2 regions of the Streptomyces sp. NPDC048441 genome follow, and region 2 is predicted to be linked to the other one. Evidence: riboswitches for the same ligand, from Rfam matches in the RefSeq annotation. Region 2 holds a riboswitch; the other holds the start of a gene.
The links. Region 2 has a riboswitch for thiamine pyrophosphate ahead of thiO (glycine oxidase ThiO). Riboswitches for the same ligand answer to the same signal wherever they lie in the genome.
Positions count from the first base shown of each region.

Region 1 (5,501 bases), on a different contig from region 2:
GGCGAAGTACGTCGCCCAGGTGGACGAGCTGCTCAAGCACAAGGAAGCCGAGCTGCTCGAGGTCTGAGGGCTCGAGGTCTGAGGACTGAGGAATCCGATCCGTGAACGACTCTTCCTGGGGGGCGCCTCCCAGAGCCGGGTACTGGGGGCCGCCCGACCAGGGTCCCGCTCAAGGGGCTGCCCCGGCAGGTCCCGCGTACGATGCGCATGACTCCCTGTATCCAGCAGAGACGCAGCCCATGCCCATCGTGCCCGACGTGCCTGACCTGCCTGACGTACCCCAGGAGCCCATGCCCAGCGCATCACAGCCCGCCCCCAAGGCGCCACAGGCGCCGCAGAAGAAGAGCGCGGGCCGTGATCTCGGGGCGGCCATAGGAGTCGGCGTGGGGCTCGGCGCGGTGATCGTCGCGTCGCTCTTCATCGTGAAGGCCCTCTTCATCGGCGTCATAGCGGTCGCCGTCGTGGTCGGCCTCTGGGAGCTCACCTCGCGGCTCGAGGAGCGCAAGGGCATCAAGGCGCCGCTGGTCCCGCTCGCGGTGGGCGGCGCCGCGATGGTCGTCGCCGGATACGTCCGCGGGCCCGAGGGCGCCTGGGTCGCCATGGCGCTCACCGCGCTCGCGGTGCTCGTCTGGCGGATGACCGAGCCGCCCGACGGCTATCTGAAGGACGTCACGGCGGGCGTCTTCGCGGCGTTCTACGTCCCGTTCCTCGCGACGTTCGTGGCGATGATGCTCACCGCGGACGACGGCGCGATGCGGGTGCTCACGTTCCTGCTCCTGACCGTGGTCAGCGACACCGGGGCGTACGCGATCGGCTGGCGCTTCGGCAAGCACAAGCTCGCCCCGCGCATCAGCCCCGGCAAGACCCGCGAGGGCCTGGTCGGTGCCGTGACGTTCGCGATGGCGGGGGGTGCGCTGTGCATGGAGTTCCTGATCGACGACGGCACGTGGTGGCAGGGGCTGCTCATCGGCCTCGCGGTCGCCGCGAGCGCGACGCTCGGTGACCTCGGCGAGTCCATGATCAAGCGTGACCTCGGCATCAAGGACATGGGCACGCTGCTCCCCGGCCACGGCGGCATCATGGACCGCCTCGACTCGCTGCTGCCGACCGCACCGGTGGTGTGGCTGCTGCTTGTCATCTTCGTGGGGTCTGGCTGACGGCTGACCTGCGTATCTGTACGCGAGGGGTTCGTTGTCCACAGGGCGGCGGGCCCCTTGCTGTATGTCTGCGACACTGGACGGACCATGCCTGTACCCGGAGAACTCACCTTCGTCGCGCCCCGCGGAGCCAAGAAGCCGCCGCGGCATCTCGCCGACCTCACGCCCGCCGAGCGCAAGGAAGCCGTTGCCGCCGTCGGCGAGAAACCGTTTCGTGCCAAGCAGCTCTCGCAGCACTACTTCGCGCGGTTCGCGCACGATCCGGAGCAGTGGACCGATATCCCTGCCGGCTCGCGCGGGAAGTTGCAGGAGGCGCTGCTTCCCGAGCTGATGTCCGTGGTGCGGCACATCAGCTGTGACGACGACACCACGCGCAAGACGCTGTGGCGGCTCTTCGACGGGACGCTCGTCGAGTCCGTGCTCATGCGCTATCCGGACCGCGTGACGATGTGCATCTCGTCGCAGGCCGGGTGTGGGATGAACTGTCCGTTCTGTGCGACGGGACAGGCCGGGCTCGACCGGAATCTGTCGACCGCCGAGATCGTGCACCAGATCGTGGACGGGATGCGGGCGCTCAGGGACGGAGAGATCCCGGGTGGGCCCGCTCGGCTCTCCAACATCGTGTTCATGGGCATGGGCGAGCCGCTCGCCAACTACAACCGCGTGGTCGGCTCGATCCGTCGGCTCACCGACCCCGAGCCCGATGGGGTCGGTCTTTCGCAGCGTGGGATCACCGTGTCGACCGTCGGGCTTGTGCCCGCCATCCACCGGTTCGCCGACGAGGGCTTCAAGTGCCGCCTCGCCATCTCCCTGCATGCGCCCGACGACGAGCTTCGCGACACCCTCGTACCCGTCAATACGCGGTGGAACGTGCGTGAGGTCCTTGACGCAGGATGGGAGTACGCCGCCAAGTCGGGGCGCCGCCTCTCCATCGAGTACGCGCTGATCCGGGATATCAACGACCACGCGTGGCGCGGTGACCGTCTCGGGCGGCTGCTCAAGAACAAGCCCGTGCATGTGAACCTGATCCCGCTGAACCCGACGCCGGGCTCGAAGTGGACGGCGTCGCGGCCGGAGGACGAGAAGGCCTTCGTGGACGCCATCGCCGCCCACGGGGTGCCTGTCACGGTTCGTGACACCCGTGGTCAGGAGATCGACGGGGCGTGCGGCCAGCTCGCCGCGTCCGAGCGTTAGGCTGGCCGGAACACAACTTCATAGCCGGAACACATCTTCATATTCCGACAGGGGAGCGCCACAGCGCTGAGAGTGCGGCACCAAGGACAGGTTGGCCGCAGACCCTCTGAACCTTGCCCGGGTCATTCCGGGTAGGAAGTTCGGACATCACTCAAGCTGTTGCGCCCTGCCCGCAGCCCCTTCAAGGCTGTGGGCAGGGCCGCGTCTCTTCCTGGTCACTCCAGGAGGAATGAACTCAGTTGAACTCAGTGAGCACCACCCGCAGCACCAAGAAGATCACCGTGACCGCGGTCGCGGTCGGCCTCGGGCTCGTCGCGCTCTCCGCGTGCGGCAGCTCGTCGGGCGGTGGCGACAAGGCTGACTCCAAGAGCGTCACGCTTGTCAGTCATGACTCTTTCAACGTTTCCAAGGACGTACTGAAGGCGTTCGAGAAGAGCTCCGGCTACAAGGTCAACGTCCTCAAGGACGGGGACGCGGGCGCCGCTGTGAACAAGGCGATTCTGTCGAAGGACAACCCGCAGGGGGATGTGTTCTTCGGGGTGGACAACACCTTGCTCTCGCGCGCGCTCGACAACGGTCTCTTCCAGTCGTACGAGGCCAAGGGCTCGGACCAGATCGTCTCGCAGTTCCGCGTCGACCAGGACAAGCATCGGGTCACGCCCGTCGACAGCGGCGACATCTGCGTCAACTACGACAAGAAGTACTTCGCCGACAAGAAGCTGGCGCCGCCGAAGTCCTTCGGGGATCTGGCCAAGCCCGCATATAAGAACTTGTTGGTGACCGAGAACGTCGCGACCTCCTCGCCCGGTCTCGGCTTCCTGCTCGGCAGCGCCGCCGAGTACGGCGACGACGGTTGGCAGGGCTACTGGAAGAAGCTCAAGGCCAACGGCGTCAAGGTCGTCGACGGCTGGGAGCAGGCCTACAACGAGGAGTTCTCCGGGTCTGCCGGGGGGAAGAAGGCCAAGGGGGATCGGCCGCTCGTCGTCTCGTACGCCTCGTCCCCGCCGGTCGAGGTGCTCTACGCGAAGCCGCAGCCCAAGGAGGCGCCGACCGGCGTCGCGACCGGTACCTGCTTCCGGCAGGTCGAGTACGCGGGCCTGCTCAGCAACGCCAAGAACGAGAAGGGCGGCAAGGCGCTTCTCGACTTCCTGATCAGTGACAACTTCCAGAACGATATGCCGCTGAACATGTTCGTGAACCCGGTGCGGGAGTCCGCCGAGCTGCCCGAGCTGTTCGTCAAGCACGGCGTGAAGATCGACGATCCGGAGACCATGGCTCCGAAGAAGATCGCCGACAACCGCGAGCAGTGGGTCAAGTCGTGGACCTCGCTCGTACTGAAGTAAGCAAGTCCCCGACGGGCAAGTCCCCGACGGGCGAGTCCCCGACGGGCAAGTCCCCTAAGGGCCAGTCCCGTAAGGGCGGCCAGTCCCGTAAGGGGCTCTCGCGTGGGAGCGCGGCGCGGCTCGGTCTGATGGCCGTGCCCGTCGCGTTCTTCGCCGTCTTCTTCGCCTATCCCGTCGCCGCCATCGTCGCGCGCGGCCTGAAGGTGGGCGGGGACTGGCAGTTCGGGCGGATCGCGGATGTCGTCGGGCAGTCCGACGTACGGCACGTGCTGTGGTTCACCACCTGGCAGGCGCTCGCGTCGACCGCGCTCACGCTGCTTGTCGCGCTCCCCGGCGCGTACGTCTTCGCGCGCTTCGAGTTCAGGGGCAAGGAAGTGCTCCGGGCGATCGTCACTGTGCCGTTCGTGCTGCCGACCGTCGTCGTCGGGACCGCGTTCCTCGCGCTGCTCGGGCGGGGTGGACTGCTGGATGAGATGTGGGGCGTGCGGCTCGACACGACTGTGTGGGCGATTCTGCTCGCACATGTCTTCTTCAACTACGCCGTCGTCGTACGGACCGTCGGCGGACTCTGGTCGCAGCTCGACCCGCGCCAAGAGGAAGCCGCGCGGGTGCTCGGCGCCTCGCGGTGGACGGCCTGGCGGACCGTGACGCTGCCCGCGCTCGGCCCCGCGGTCGCCGCGGCGGCTCTGATGGTCTTCTTGTTCACGTTCACCTCGTTCGGTGTCGTGCAGATCCTCGGCGGACCCGCGTACTCGACCCTCGAAGTCGAGATCTACCGGCAGACCGCCCAGCTCCTCGACCTGTCGACGGCCGCCGTCCTGACCATCGTGCAGTTCGCAGCGGTCGGCATGATCCTCGCCGTGCACGCGTGGACCGTGCGCAGGCGGGAGGGCGTGCTGAAGCTGGTCGACGCCTCGACGGTCCCGCGACGGCCGCGCGGCGCGGGGCAGTGGACGTTGCTCGCCGGGGTCATGGTCACCATCGCCGTGCTGATCCTGCTGCCGCTCGGAGTGCTGATCGAGCGCTCGCTGAGCGCTCCCGGCGGCTATGGCTTCACGTACTACAAGGAGCTGACCTCGGCCGACGGGGGCGCCTTCCTCGTCCCGCCGATCGACGCGGTCTGGAATTCACTTCAGTACGCGCTCGCCGCCACCGCCATCGCCCTGGTGATCGGCGGGCTCGCCGCGGCGGCGCTCACGCGGAAGGCCGGGCGGCTCGTGCGCGGTTTCGACGCGCTGTTGATGCTGCCGCTCGGGGTGTCCGCGGTGACGGTCGGCTTCGGGTTCTTGATCACGCTGGACAAGCCTCCGCTGGACCTGCGGGCCACGTGGATTCTGGTGCCGCTCGCGCAGGCGCTTGTGGGCGTGCCCTTTGTCGTACGCACCATGCTTCCCGTCCTGCGCGCGGTGGACGGACGCCTGCGCGAGGCCGCGGCCGTCCTCGGGGCCTCGCCGCTGCGGGCGTGGCGGGAGGTCGATCTGCCGATGGTGCGGCGGGCGCTGCTCATCGCCGCCGGGTTCGCCTTCGCGGTGTCCCTGGGGGAGTTCGGCGCGACCGTGTTCATCGCGCGGCCGGACAGCCCGACCCTTCCGGTGGCCGTGGCTCGGCTGCTCGGGCGGGCCGGTGAGCTCAACTACGGTCAGGCGATGGCCCTTTCGACGATCTTGATGGTGGTGTGTGCGGTGTCGCTGCTGCTGCTCGAACGGCTCCGTACCGACCGCACGACCGGGGAGTTCTGATGGCCTTGCTGGCGCTGGAGAAGGCGACAGTACGTTTCGGGGCGCGGGCCGTGCTCGACCGTGTCGGG
Region 1 covers NZ_JBICXM010000015.1:112,165-117,665, reverse strand. Annotated here, with positions in the region: gene frr (ribosome recycling factor) at 1-67, shown strand, start outside; gene ACGFSB_RS31020 (phosphatidate cytidylyltransferase) at 102-1,157, shown strand; gene rlmN (23S rRNA (adenine(2503)-C(2))-methyltransferase RlmN) at 1,245-2,351, shown strand; TPP riboswitch at 2,391-2,507, shown strand; gene ACGFSB_RS31010 (thiamine ABC transporter substrate binding subunit) at 2,591-3,694, shown strand; gene ACGFSB_RS31005 (ABC transporter permease) at 3,823-5,433, shown strand; gene ACGFSB_RS31000 (ABC transporter ATP-binding protein) at 5,433-5,501, shown strand, end outside.
Region 1: it holds a riboswitch for thiamine pyrophosphate, as region 2 does, so the genes downstream of both, ACGFSB_RS31010 (thiamine ABC transporter substrate binding subunit) here and thiO (glycine oxidase ThiO) in region 2, are expected to answer to the same signal.

Region 2 (5,501 bases):
GAACCCGGCCCGGTGCGCGGCGCCGAGCGCGGCGAGGACCGGCTCCAGGATGTCGAGCGCGGCCCGCGGCTGCAGGGCCCCGCGCTCACGCAGGACGTCACGCAGGGTGCACCCGGCGACGTACTCCATCGCCAGATAGACGTACGCACCGTCGGCACCCTGGTCGAACAGCCCCACCACGTTCGGGTGCGAGAGCCGGGCGATCGACTTCGCCTCGCGGATGAAGCGGTCGACGAACGAGACGTCGGCGGCCAGCGTCGGGTGCATCACCTTGAGCGCGAGCACGCGGTCGAGGCGGGTGTCCACGGCCCGGTAGACCGTGGCCATCCCGCCGACCGCGATCCGTCCGTCCACGCGATAGCGGCCGTCGAGCACCTGGCCGACGAGCGGGTCTTGAAGGGTCGTGTCCACGCAGGGAGTCTACGAGCCACCGCTGACACCGTTGCCCGTCCGGGTGTCCTCGGAGCTCGACTGCAGCCGACCTGTAACAGGCGTGCGGCACTGTGCGGCGCTGTGCGGCACTCAGAACGCGGGCCGCTCCGGATCCAGCCGGGCCAGGCCCTCCGCGGGAGACGACGCCTCGGCGAAGTGCCGCCGGGGAATCCGCCCGGCCCGGTACGCGAGGCGCCCCGCCTCGACCCCGTGCCGCATGGCCTCGGCCATGAGGACCGGCTCCTGGGCCCGCGTCACGGCGGAGGCGAGCATCACACCCGCGCACCCCAGCTCCATCGCGAGCGCCGCGTCGGACGCCGTCCCCGCCCCCGCGTCCAGGATCACCGGCACGCGTGCGTGCTCGACGATCAGCTGGAAGTTGTGCGGGTTACGGATGCCGAGCCCAGAACCGATGGGGGAGCCGAGCGGCATGATCGCCGCACAGCCCACGTCCTCCAGCTTCCGGGCCAGGACAGGATCGTCGTTCGTGTACGGAAGCACCGTGAAGCCGTCGTCGACCAGGGTCTCGGCGGCGTCGATGAGCTCGATCGGGTCGGGGAGCAGAGTGCGCTCGTCCGCGATGACCTCCAGCTTGATCAGGTCACTGCCGAGCGCTTCGCGAGCGAGCCGGGCGGTCAGGACGGCCTCGCCCGCGGTGAAGCAGCCCGCCGTGTTCGGCAGGACCCGGATGCCGAGCCGGTCGAGGACGGAGAGCACCGAGCCCTGCACGCCGGGATCGAGGCGGCGCATCGCGACCGTCGTCAGCTCCGTTCCGGAGGCGACGAGGGACCGTTCCAGGACGTCCAGGCTCGGCGCACCGCCCGTACCCATGATCAGGCGCGAGGAAAGGGTGAGCCCGCCGATGACGAAAGGGTCGTCTGCCATGGTCGGTTCAGCCTCCTTGGACGGCGGTGAGGACTTCGACACGGTCGCCGTCGGCGAGTGCGGTGGTTGACCACCGCGCGCGCGGGACGACGGTTTCGTTGAGCGCGGCGGCGACGCCGGAGGGCGCGACGGTGAGGGTGGCGACGAGGGCTTCGAGCGTGGTGCCCGCGGCCACATCGCGCACTTCCCCGTTGACGGAGACGGCTGTACCGGCTGTATCGGCTGAGAGGGTCATGCGGGCTGCTCCATGAAGCGCTTCGTAAGAGGGGTGCGGACAAAGCGCAGGGGAGTGAACCCCCGCGCCTCGTCGGGCAGTTCACCGGTGGTCAGGGCGTGCGCCATGACGTCGCCGGTGATGGGCGTGAGAAGCACGCCATTGCGGTAGTGCCCGGTGGCCAGCTGGAGGCCGGGGAGCGCGGTCGGGCCGAGCAGGGGCGCGTTGTCCGGGGAGCCGGGGCGCAGACCCGCGCGGGTCTCGGTCAGCGGGAGTTCCGTGATGCCCGGTACGAGTTCGTGGGCGTCCCGAAGCAGCTCGTACACGCCGCCCGCGGTGACCGTCGTGTCCCAGCCGAGCTCTTCGCTGGTCGCGCCGACGACGAGCTCGCCGTTCTCGCGCGGCACCAGATAGACGTGGCTGCCGCGCACGACGGCGCGCACGGTGCGGCTCAGGAACGGCGCGTAACGCTCCGGCACCGTGAGCCGGAGCACTTGCCCCTTCACGGGGCGTACGGGCGGCAGCACGCCCTCCGGGACCCCTGCGAGGCGCCCGCTGAGGCTGCCGCCCGCGAGCACGGTCAGACCGGCCTCCAGGGCGGTGCCGTCGGCGAGTACGACTCCGGTGGCCCGGTCCCGTACGACCGAGAGGCGCTCGGCCCACACGCGGTGGAAGATCACTCCCGCCCGCTCGCAGGCCACCAGGAGCGCGGCGGCGAGCCTGCGCGGGTCGACCTGGTGGTCGCCGTCCACTCGGAGCCCGCCACGGACTCCCGGCGCGAGCATCGGCTCGAGGCGGCGGCACTCGCGCCCGCTCAGCCACTCCGACGTGAGCCCCGACTGCTGCTGAAGGGTGTGCAGTTCGCGCAGATGGGCGCGGTCGTCGGAGTCGAGTGCGACGGCGAGCGTGCCTGACGCGCGGTAGCCGAGATCGCGGCCGCTCGCCTCCGTGAGCTCGGCCGCGAACTCGGGATAGCGCTTCGCGGAGGCGAGATTCAGGCCGAGCAGCGCCTGCTCGCCGTAGTGCAGCTCGGTGACGGCGGCCAACATGCCCGCGGCGACCTGCGCCGCGCCGCCGCCGGGATCCGGGTCCACGACCGCGGTGGACAGGCCGCGCTGTGCCGCGCGCCAGGCCGTGACCAGGCCGATGATGCCGCCCCCGACGACAACGACGTCGTTCGTGCTGTTCGTCGTACGGGGTGATGTACGTGGATGCATGGGCGTCCAGCCCCTCCCTTCGCCGGCATGACCCGGATCAGGTTCGTACGGTCGGAGGCCGTCCCAGCCTCCCTCTCAGCCCGGTGCGTCCGGGCTCCCGCGAGTGTTTCGCACCGGCCACCCTAGCCCGTCGCGTCCGACGACAGTAGGGGAGCTGCCCGCGCACGGGCAGTGACGGTGTGTCAGAGATCTCCTCGTCGCACTCTGAGGCGTGCGACGCCCGCCGCCCTACAGTGATCGGGTGAGTGAGCAGCGGAGGCAGACAGAGCGGCGGATCGTCATCGTCGGCGCGGGGATGGCCGGGGTGCAGACCGCCGTGGCCCTGCGGGACCAGGGGTTCGCCGGTGCGGTCACCCTGATCGGCGCGGAGCCGCACCAGCCGTACGACAGGCCGCCGCTGTCCAAGGCAGTACTGCTCGGCAAGGCGGAGGGCTCCGCCTTCGACATCGACTTCGAGGCGCTCGGCATCGAGCTGAGCCTGGGCCACGAGGTCACCGGCGTCCGTCCAGCCGCCCACGAGCTGGACACCTCGTCGGGGCCCGTGCCCTACGACGTCCTCGTCATTGCCACCGGCGCCCAGCCGATCCTGCTGCCCGGCGCCTCCGGAGTGCCCGGTGTCCATCTGCTGCGCACCCTGGACGACGCCGAACGGCTGCGGCCTGTGCTGGCCGAGCAGCACCGCATCGTGGTCGTCGGCGCGGGCTGGATCGGCGCCGAGTTCGCGACCGCCGCACGCGAGGCGGGCTGCTCCGTCACCGTGGTCGAGGCCGCCGGGCGCCCGCTCGCGGGGGCGCTGCCCGCCGAGGTCGCGGCGCCCATGGCGGCTTGGTACGCGGACTCCGGAGCCGAGCTGCGCACCCACGCGCGCGTGGAGCGCGTCGAGCCCGGCAGTGTCCTCCTGGACGACGGCACACGGCTGCCCGCGGACGCGGTCGTCGTCGGCATCGGCGCCCGCCCCGCCACGGACTGGCTCGGGGGCTCCGGCATCACCCTGGGCGCCCACCGGGAAATCGTCGCCGACGACCACCTGCGTACGTCGGAACCCGATGTGTACGCGGTCGGCGACTGCTCCTCCTTCCCTTCGGGAAGGTATGGCGAGCGACTTCTCGTTCACCACTGGGACAACGCACTCCAGGGCCCGCGCACGGTGGCGGCGAACATCATCGGCGAGACCCCTTCGGCGTACGACCCGGTCCCGTACTTCTGGTCCGAGCAGTTCGGCCGCTTCGTGCAGTACGCGGGCCACCACGCGCCCGCCGACGAGCTGATCCGGCGCGGCGACCCCTCGGGCGCGGCCTGGACGGTGTGCTGGCTCAGGGAGGGCGTACTGGTGGCGGTCCTCGCTGTGGGCCGCCCCAGGGACCTGGCCCAGGGCCGCAAGCTGATCGAGGCGGGCATGCGCCTCTCCCCTGAGCTGGCATCGGATCCCGCGGTGCCGCTGAAGAAGGCAACGCTTCCCTAGCCCTGGGGCAGCCCCGGGGCGCACCCTGTGCCCGGCCGGTGTCAGTGGCCAGCGATACGCTTGACCCGTGACCGAGATTGACGCAAAGACTGATGCTCTCGTCCCCGAGTGGCTCCACCTCCCCGACATCGCAGAAATGCTCGACGTCGAGGTGACGCGTGTGCGCCAGCTGGTCAAGGAGGGCCAAGTGATCGCCGTGCGCCGTGGTGAGAACCGCGCGCTCGCGGTGCCGGCCGCCTTCATCGACGGCGACAAGATCGTCAAGGGCCTGACCGGCACCTTGACGCTCCTGAGGGACGACGGCTTCTCCGACGAAGAGATGCTGGAGTGGCTCTTCACTCCCGACCCGACCCTGCCCGGCACGCCCGCGCAGGCCCTGAGCGAGAATCGCGGCACGGAGGTGAAGCGCCGCGCCCAGGCGCTCGCCGTCTGACCGACACGGAAAACCGTCCGGCGTACGGACCGGCGTGTCCCCAGGGACGCGCCGGTCCGTACGCCACCGACCCCGGGGGGACCTCTCCATGGCCACCAAGCCTGCCCGCGAGCAGCTCGCGGACGCCCGTCTCTACCTGTGCGTGGACGCCCGCAAGCGCCAGGGAGACCTCCCGGAGTTCCTCGACGCCGTTCTCGCGGGCGGCGTCGACATCGTGCAGCTGCGCGACAAGGGCATGGAGGCGGCCGAGGAGCTCGACCACCTCCAGGTCTTCGCCGACGCCGCCCGGCGGCACGGCAAGCTCCTCGCGGTGAACGACCGCGCGGACGTCGCGCACGCCATCGGCGCCGACGTGCTGCACCTGGGCCAGGGCGACCTGCCCGTGCCCGCGGCCCGCGCGATCCTCGGAGATGACGTCCTCGTCGGCCGCTCCACTCATGCCGACACCGAGGCCGCCGCGGCGGCCACACAGGACGGCGTGGACTACTTCTGCACAGGACCCTGCTGGCCGACACCCACCAAGCCGGGCCGGTACGCCCCCGGGCTCGACCTGGTCCGGTACACCGCGTCGCTCGGCACGGACCGCCCGTGGTTCGCGATCGGCGGCATCGACGCGGGAAATCTGGACGAGGTGCTCGAAGCGGGCGCCCGCCGTGTCGTCGTCGTACGGGCCATCACCGAGGCCGACGATCCGGCCGCCGCGGCGGCCGACTTCGCGAAGCGGCTGCGCACGGCCTGATCGGCGATCTTCGGCCATCCTTCGTGGAGGTTGTCCGCAGGATGGACGGGGATTGGCCGGTAGCGGTGCCCCGTCGCTAACCTGCCCGTATGGCCCTAGGCACTGCTTCCACCAGAACT
Region 2 covers NZ_JBICXM010000005.1:157,822-163,322, forward strand. Annotated here, with positions in the region: gene pknB (Stk1 family PASTA domain-containing Ser/Thr kinase) at 1-411, opposite strand, end outside; gene ACGFSB_RS14400 (thiazole synthase) at 523-1,317, opposite strand; gene thiS (sulfur carrier protein ThiS) at 1,325-1,552, opposite strand; gene thiO (glycine oxidase ThiO) at 1,549-2,748, opposite strand; TPP riboswitch at 2,746-2,859, opposite strand; gene ACGFSB_RS14415 (NAD(P)/FAD-dependent oxidoreductase) at 2,990-4,210, shown strand; gene ACGFSB_RS14420 (Rv2175c family DNA-binding protein) at 4,278-4,643, shown strand; gene thiE (thiamine phosphate synthase) at 4,732-5,382, shown strand; gene metF (methylenetetrahydrofolate reductase [NAD(P)H]) at 5,472-5,501, shown strand, end outside.